One region of the Streptomyces sp. DSM 42067 genome, then DNA from elsewhere that is predicted to be linked to it. Evidence: riboswitches for the same ligand, from Rfam matches in the RefSeq annotation. Region 1 holds a riboswitch; the other holds the start of a gene.

What was found. Region 1 has a riboswitch for glycine ahead of gcvP (aminomethyl-transferring glycine dehydrogenase). Riboswitches for the same ligand answer to the same signal wherever they lie in the genome.
Region 2: linked by a shared signal. The riboswitch ahead of gcvT (glycine cleavage system aminomethyltransferase GcvT) and the one ahead of gcvP (aminomethyl-transferring glycine dehydrogenase) in region 1 are both predicted to bind glycine.

The regions. Positions count from the first base shown of each region.
Region 1 covers NZ_CM147706.1:1,805,251-1,808,649, reverse strand. The annotation lists partial or broken gene ACSMXV_RS08675 (DNA polymerase IV) at 1-396, shown strand, start outside; gene ACSMXV_RS08670 (PRC-barrel domain-containing protein) at 735-1,115, opposite strand; glycine riboswitch at 1,241-1,337, shown strand; gene gcvP (aminomethyl-transferring glycine dehydrogenase) at 1,514-3,399, shown strand, end outside.
Region 2 covers NZ_CM147706.1:6,402,755-6,406,153, forward strand. The annotation lists gene gcvH (glycine cleavage system protein GcvH) at 1-323, opposite strand, end outside; gene gcvT (glycine cleavage system aminomethyltransferase GcvT) at 494-1,618, opposite strand; glycine riboswitch at 1,796-1,910, opposite strand; gene ACSMXV_RS29095 (AAA family ATPase) at 2,079-2,753, shown strand; gene ACSMXV_RS29100 (enhanced serine sensitivity protein SseB) at 2,934-3,399, shown strand, end outside.

The DNA.
Region 1 (3,399 bases):
CTCGCCGATTTCACACAGGAGGACCTGTTCGCCCAGGCGGCCGGGGACCGATCGGAGGAAGCGGAGCACGAGGAGGGGCAGCAGCCGGAGGGGGAGGAGCCGGCGCCGGCCGAGCGGCACTGGCTGGCGGGCCGCGACGTGCGGCATGCCGAGTACGGCGCCGGGTGGGTGCAGGGGAGCGGTCTCGGACGGGTGACCGTGCGGTTCGAGACACCGGGCTCCCCGCCCGGCCGTGTACGCACGTTCAGGACCGACGATCCGGATCTGGAGCCGGCCGAGCCGCTGCCGCTTGTGCCCATCGTCGGCGGTCAGTCCCCGGAACCGGGCACTGGGCCGGATGGTGGGGAGCCAGACGGGACGGGAGGCGGCAGGGGGAAGGCGGAGGACGGCCGTGGCCGCGTCCAGCAGGGCGAAGAGACCGGGCTGCCCGCCGACCGCGAGGACGAGGGCGAGCACAGCGGCGGCGGGGACAGCATCGATGGCGGTGCCTGCACGCGGGGGGAAGACGGCGTGCACGGCGTCGATGGCGGCGGCGTCGTCGCCCTCGGTGCGGACAGGTCCGGGGGCATGGAGTACGGCGGGGGCGGAGGCAGGGAGTACGACGGGGGCGGAGGCGGAGTGCGCCGCGAACCCGCTGGGCCGGATCCTGCTCCGGACAGTCAGGCGGACCCCGCCGGGGAAGGGGCGGGGTCCGGGCGCGAGAGCCGGCGAGTTGGACCAGCGGGCGGGGAGAGTCAGGTGTCGTCCGAGTCCGCGAGGCGGCCGAAGTCGCGGTCCGGGGGCAGGGCGGCGGCGCCCGGGTCCGAGACGTCCAGGCCGTAGTGGTGGTAGAGCTGCAGTTCCTGCTCGGGGGAGAGATGGCGGCCCACGCCGAAGTCGGGGGCGTCCTTGATGAGGGCGCGTTCGAAGGGGACCCGCAGGCTGCCCTCGACCAGCTCGCTCGGCTCCAGGGGCACGAAGGCGTCCCGGCTGAACAGGCCCGTGCGGATGGCCGCCCACTCGGGGACGCCGGTCGCGTCGTCGAGATAGACCTCGTCGACGGTGCCGATCTTGTGACCGTTGCGATCAAATGCCTTGCGGCCTATCAAAGTGCGCGGATCGATGTCGGTCTGCACGGGCCCTCCAGCTCCTCGCAACTCATCCGTAAGCACTACGAAAGAGCACATTGGGCAAGGCGGCCACTCGAAGCCTCGGCCCAGGTCCCGGGCGAAGCCCTCGCTGGTAGGCTGACATCGGCTGCTGACCCCGTGCGGGAGAGTCCTCCGATCCCCGATCGGAGGCGCCGAAGGAGCAAATCCTCCCCGGAATCTCTCAGGCCCCTGTACCGCACGGACGAGGTCACTCTGGAAAGCAGGGCGGGCGTCGACGGCTTCCGCTCTCACCGACGGTGAAAGCCGGGCGACATGTGTGTACCCGGTGAAACTCTCAGGTTGAGATGACAGAGGGGGAGGCCGTCCGGGCACCCGCGCGTGGTGCCCACGAAGGTCGTGTCAGACCAGGAGGCCTCCGCACAATGACCGCCAACCGCATTCCGCTCTCCCATCTGGAGCAGGGCATCCCGTTCGAGCAGCGGCACATCGGCCCCGACGCCGGGGAGCGGGCCAAGATGCTCGCCCAGGTCGGGTACGGCTCGCTGGACGAGCTCACGGCCGCCGCCGTACCCGATGTGATCAAGAGCGCCGATGCGCTGGAGCTGCCGGGTGCGCGGACCGAGGCCGAGGTGCTGGCCGAGCTGCGCTCGCTCGCCGACCGCAACCAGGTCCTCGACTCGATGATCGGGCTGGGCTACTACGGCACGTTCACCCCGCCGGTCATCCTGCGGAACGTCATGGAGAACCCCGCCTGGTACACCGCCTACACGCCGTACCAGCCGGAGATCTCGCAGGGCCGGCTCGAGGCGCTGCTGAACTTCCAGACGATGGTCGCCGAGCTGACGGGACTGCCCACCTCGGGTGCCTCCCTGCTCGACGAGGGCACGGCGGCGGCCGAGGCCATGGCGCTCTCGCGCCGCGTCGGCAAGGTCAAGAACGGCGTCTTCCTCATCGACGCCGACACGCTGCCGCAGACCATCGCCGTGATCGAGACGCGCGCGGAGCCGACCGGTGTCGAGGTGGTCGTCGCCGATCTGTCCGAGGGCATCCCGGCCCACGTCGCCGAGCGCGGGGTCGTGGGTGTTCTGCTGCAGTACCCAGGCGCCTCGGGTGCCGTGCGCGACCTGAAGCCCGTCATCGACCAGGCGCACGAGCTCGGCGCGATCGTCACCGTCGCCGCCGATCTGCTGGCCCTCACGCTGCTGACCTCGCCGGGTGAGCTCGGGGCCGACATCGCCGTCGGCACCACGCAGCGCTTCGGTGTGCCGATGGGCTTCGGCGGGCCGCACGCCGGCTATATGGCAGTCCGCGAGAAGTTCGCCCGCAGCCTGCCCGGCCGTCTGGTCGGTGTCTCCGTCGACGCCGACGGCAACAAGGCGTACCGCCTCGCCCTGCAGACCCGCGAGCAGCACATCCGCCGCGAGAAGGCCACCAGCAACATCTGCACGGCGCAGGTGCTGCTCGCCGTGATGGCGGGCATGTACGCCGTCTACCACGGCCCGGACGGCCTCAAGGCGATCGCGCAGCGCACCCACCGGTACGCCACGATCCTCGCCGAGGGCCTGCGTGTCGGCGGTGTCGAGGTCGTGCACGGCGCGTACTTCGACACGCTGACCGCGCGGGTGCCCGGCAAGGCCGCCGAGATCGTCTCCGCGGCCCGTGAGCGCGGGGTCAACCTGCGACTGGTCGACGCGGACCACGTGGGCATCGCCTGCGACGAGACCACCAAGCGCGCGCAGCTGGGCGCCGTCTGGACCGCGTTCGGCGTGGAGGCCGACATCGAGGCGCTCGACGAGACGGCCGCCGAGGCGCTGCCGGAGTCGCTGCTGCGCACCGACGACTTCCTCGCGCACCCGGTCTTCCACCAGCACCGTTCCGAGACCGCGATGCTGCGCTACCTGCGCAGGCTCGCCGACCGCGACTACGCGCTCGACCGCGGCATGATCCCGCTGGGCTCCTGCACCATGAAGCTCAACGCGACCACCGAGATGGAGCCGGTCACCTGGCCCGAGTTCGGCCAGCTGCACCCCTTCGTCCCGGCCGACCAGGCGCAGGGCTACCTCACGCTCATCACGGAGCTGGAGGAGCGGCTCGCCGAGGTCACCGGCTACGACAAGGTGTCGCTCCAGCCGAACGCCGGTTCGCAGGGCGAGCTGGCCGGTCTGCTGGCCGTACGCGGCTACCACCGGGCCAACGGCGACGAACAGCGCACCGTCTGCCTCATCCCGTCCTCGGCGCACGGCACCAACGCCGCCAGCGCGGTCATGGCCGGCATGAAGGTCGTGGTCGTGAAGACCGCGGACGACGG
Region 2 (3,399 bases), 4.6 Mb from region 1:
TCCGCGACGCGTACCTTGAACAGCCAGCCACCCTCGAAGGGGGCCGAGTTCACCAGCGACGGGTCGTTGACGACGTCCTCGTTGGCCTCGGTGACCTCACCGGAGACGGGCGCGTACAGATCGCTGACCGACTTCGTCGACTCCAGCTCGCCGCAGGTCTCGCCCGCGGTCACCGTGTCGCCGACCTCCGGGAGCTGGGCATAGACGACATCGCCGAGCGCGTTCGCCGCGTACTCCGTGATGCCGACCGTCGCGACGCCGTCCTCGGCGGCCGACACCCACTCGTGCTCTTTGCTGTAGCGCAGCTGCTGGGGGTTGCTCATGACCTGAATTCTCCTGTATGCGGGGGAGTGGTGGTGTCGGGGGTACCCCTGCTCGGCGGGTACCCCCCAGGCCCTTAAGGCACTGGGGGAGAAGCCGAGGGCTTGGGGGAGGGTGGTGTGTGCGATCCGATCCGGCCCCGACGAGCCCCAGAGGGCCGTCGGGCACGGCGTCACTTCTGGCGCTTGTAGAACGGCAGCGCCACGACCTCGTACGGCTCGTGGCTGCCGCGGATGTCCACGCCGACGCCGGGGGTGCCGGGCGCGGCGTGTGCGGCGTCGACGTATGCGATCGCGAGCGGCTTGCCGAGCGTGGGCGAGGGGGCGCCGGAGGTGACCTCGCCGATCGCCTTGCCCTCGGCGACGACCTGGTAGCCGGCGCGCGGCACGCGGCGGCCCTCGGCGATCAGCCCGACGAGCATGCGCGGCGGGTTCTTCTCGGCCCGCTCGGCGGCCTCGAGCAGGGCGGCACGCCCCACGAAGTCACCGTTGTTTGAGGTCTTGTCGAACTTGACCACTCGCCCCAGACCGGCGTCGAACGGGGTCAGCGCGGTGGACAGCTCGTGCCCGTACAGCGGCATGCCCGCCTCCAGGCGGAGCGTGTCGCGGCACGACAGGCCGCACGGGACGAGACCGGCCGGGGCGCCCGCCTCGGTGAGCGCCTGCCACAGCTTCTCCGCGTGCTCGGGCGCCACGAACAGCTCGAAGCCGTCCTCGCCGGTGTAGCCGGTACGGGCGATCAGCGCGGGGACACCGGCGACGGTGCCGGGCAGACCGGCGTAGTACTTCAGCCCGTCCAGGTCGGCGTCGGTCAACGACTTCAGGATGCCGGGGGACTCGGGCCCCTGGACGGCGATCAGCGCGTACGCGTCACGGTCGTCGCGCACGATCGCGTCGAAACCGGCCGCGCGGGCCGTGACGGCGTCCAGCACCACCTGCGCGTTGGAGGCGTTCGCGACGATCATGTACTCCTGCTCGGCGAGCCGGTACACGATCAGGTCGTCGAGGATGCCGCCGTCCTCCTGGCAGATCATGGTGTAGCGGGCGCGGCCGACCGCCACGGCGCCGATGTTGCCGACCAGCGCGTAGTCCAGCAGGTTCGCGGCGTCCGGCCCGGTGACGGTGATCTCGCCCATGTGCGAGAGGTCGAAGAGGCCGGCCCCGGTGCGTACGGCGTTGTGCTCGTCGCGCTCGCTGCCGTACCGCAGCGGCATGTCCCAGCCCGCGAAGTCGGTCATGGTCGCGCCGAGCGCGCGGTGCAGCGCATCGAGGGCGGTCTTGCGGAGGGCATTGCTCATAGGGGGGTGCTCCCAGGGCATGACAGGCGAGGTCGAGTCGATCCTCCCCATCTGTCATCGGAACCTGAGAGGTTCGCCACGAGCCCGGGGCCCGCGGCTTGCACCGTGGGTGGAGCCGCCGTTCGCCTGGGCAGTAACCCGACTGCCCGGCTGTGACGGCCCGCTTTTCAGATGTGCCTCGCCCGCGCGGTATCGGGGCCTGAGAGATTCAAGGGAGGGACTTGCTCCTTCGGCGCCCCAGGTCAGGACCTGTCAGGGCCTGGACGGCTGAGGGCTCTCCCGCGCGGATTCAAGCGGCCGGTATGCAGTTGGCGCGCCCATCATTGCACGCCACGCGCGGCACTGTCCCAAGGGCGCAACAGGATTGTTCCGGGAGCAACGAGCCGGTAATGAGCTTGTCTCGCATTACTGTCTCTTTACACTCGTCAAGGCAGAGTGACGTGACCTGACGGGGAGGACGATCACGGTGCACAGGACGAGCGCATACGCGACCACGACCGGGGTGGCGCTGCCGGAGCAGCCCGCCGCCACGGTCGCGAAGAACCGTGGCCGTCTCCCCGAGGCCGTCGTACGCGACCTCCGCGACCGGGCGGGCCGCGGTCCGCGCCGCCTCTCCTTCGCGCCGGGCGACATCGTCGTCGTCTCCGGGCTGCCGGGCAGCGGGAAGTCCACGCTGATGCGGCGGGCCGTGGCCGGAGCGCGCATCGACTCGCAGGACACCCGCGACCGCTGGGACGGCAGGGTGTCCCGCCGTCTCCCGTACGCGGTCTACCGCCCCTTCGTCCGCCTCGCGCACTACGCCGGGCTGCGCCGCGCGCTGCGCTCCGGCGCCAGCGTCGTCGTGCACGACTGCGGCACCCAGGCCTGGGTGCGCCGCTGGCTGAGCCGCGAGGCCCGGCGCCGCGGCGGCACCCTGCATCTGCTGGTGCTCGACGTCGCGCCCGACACGGCACTGGCCGGGCAGCGGGAGCGCGGCCGCGGGGTCTCCCGGTACGCGTTCGCGCGCCACCGCAGGGCGGTGACAGGCCTGATCGGCTCGGTGGAACGGGGCGAGCTGCCCCCGGGCTGCTCCTCGGCGGTACTGCTGGACCGGTCGGCGGCGGATCTGCTGCGAGCGGTCGATTTCGACCGCTGAGCGACAGCATGTGGCACCGTTGCGGGCACGCGTTCCGCCTGGGGCGGAACCGGTGGGCACAGCCCACGACGTACGGGGCGTCGCGTATGGCCTGTGCCCTGCACTCGGAGGGCACCGCCCAGCGCCCGGCGTTAGGGTGCGAACCGCAGCAACCAGAGGTTCCGAGCAGGTGGAAGGCACATGGACATCCCGGCGCAGGCGCACCCCCATCCCCACGGCGGGTGGCCCGGCAACGAGCTGGAGGAGGTGCTCGCCGCCTCCCTCGGCGTCCCCACGGCGGGCGCCCGCATAGTGGAGGTGCTCGGCCGCAGCCCCATATGGATCCCCCTGCCGGGCGGCGGCGGCCCCGACAGCCGCACCCTTGATCTGCCCACCCTGGAGATCGACGGACAGGCATACGTGCCCGTCTTCAGCTCCGAGCAGCAGTTCCGCCAGGTCGTGGGCGACCACATGAGTTACACCGTGGCACCCGCCGTCGACTTCGCGCGCGGACTGCCCCCCGGTCTCGGCATGGCCGTCAACCCGGACGGCACGGTCGGCATACCGCTGCCGCCCCCTGCCGTCGCCGAGCTGTGCCGGGCGGGACGCACGCCCCTCGACGGCCCCGCGAGCGGCGGCCGCGTACGCCTCTTCGAACCCGACTGGC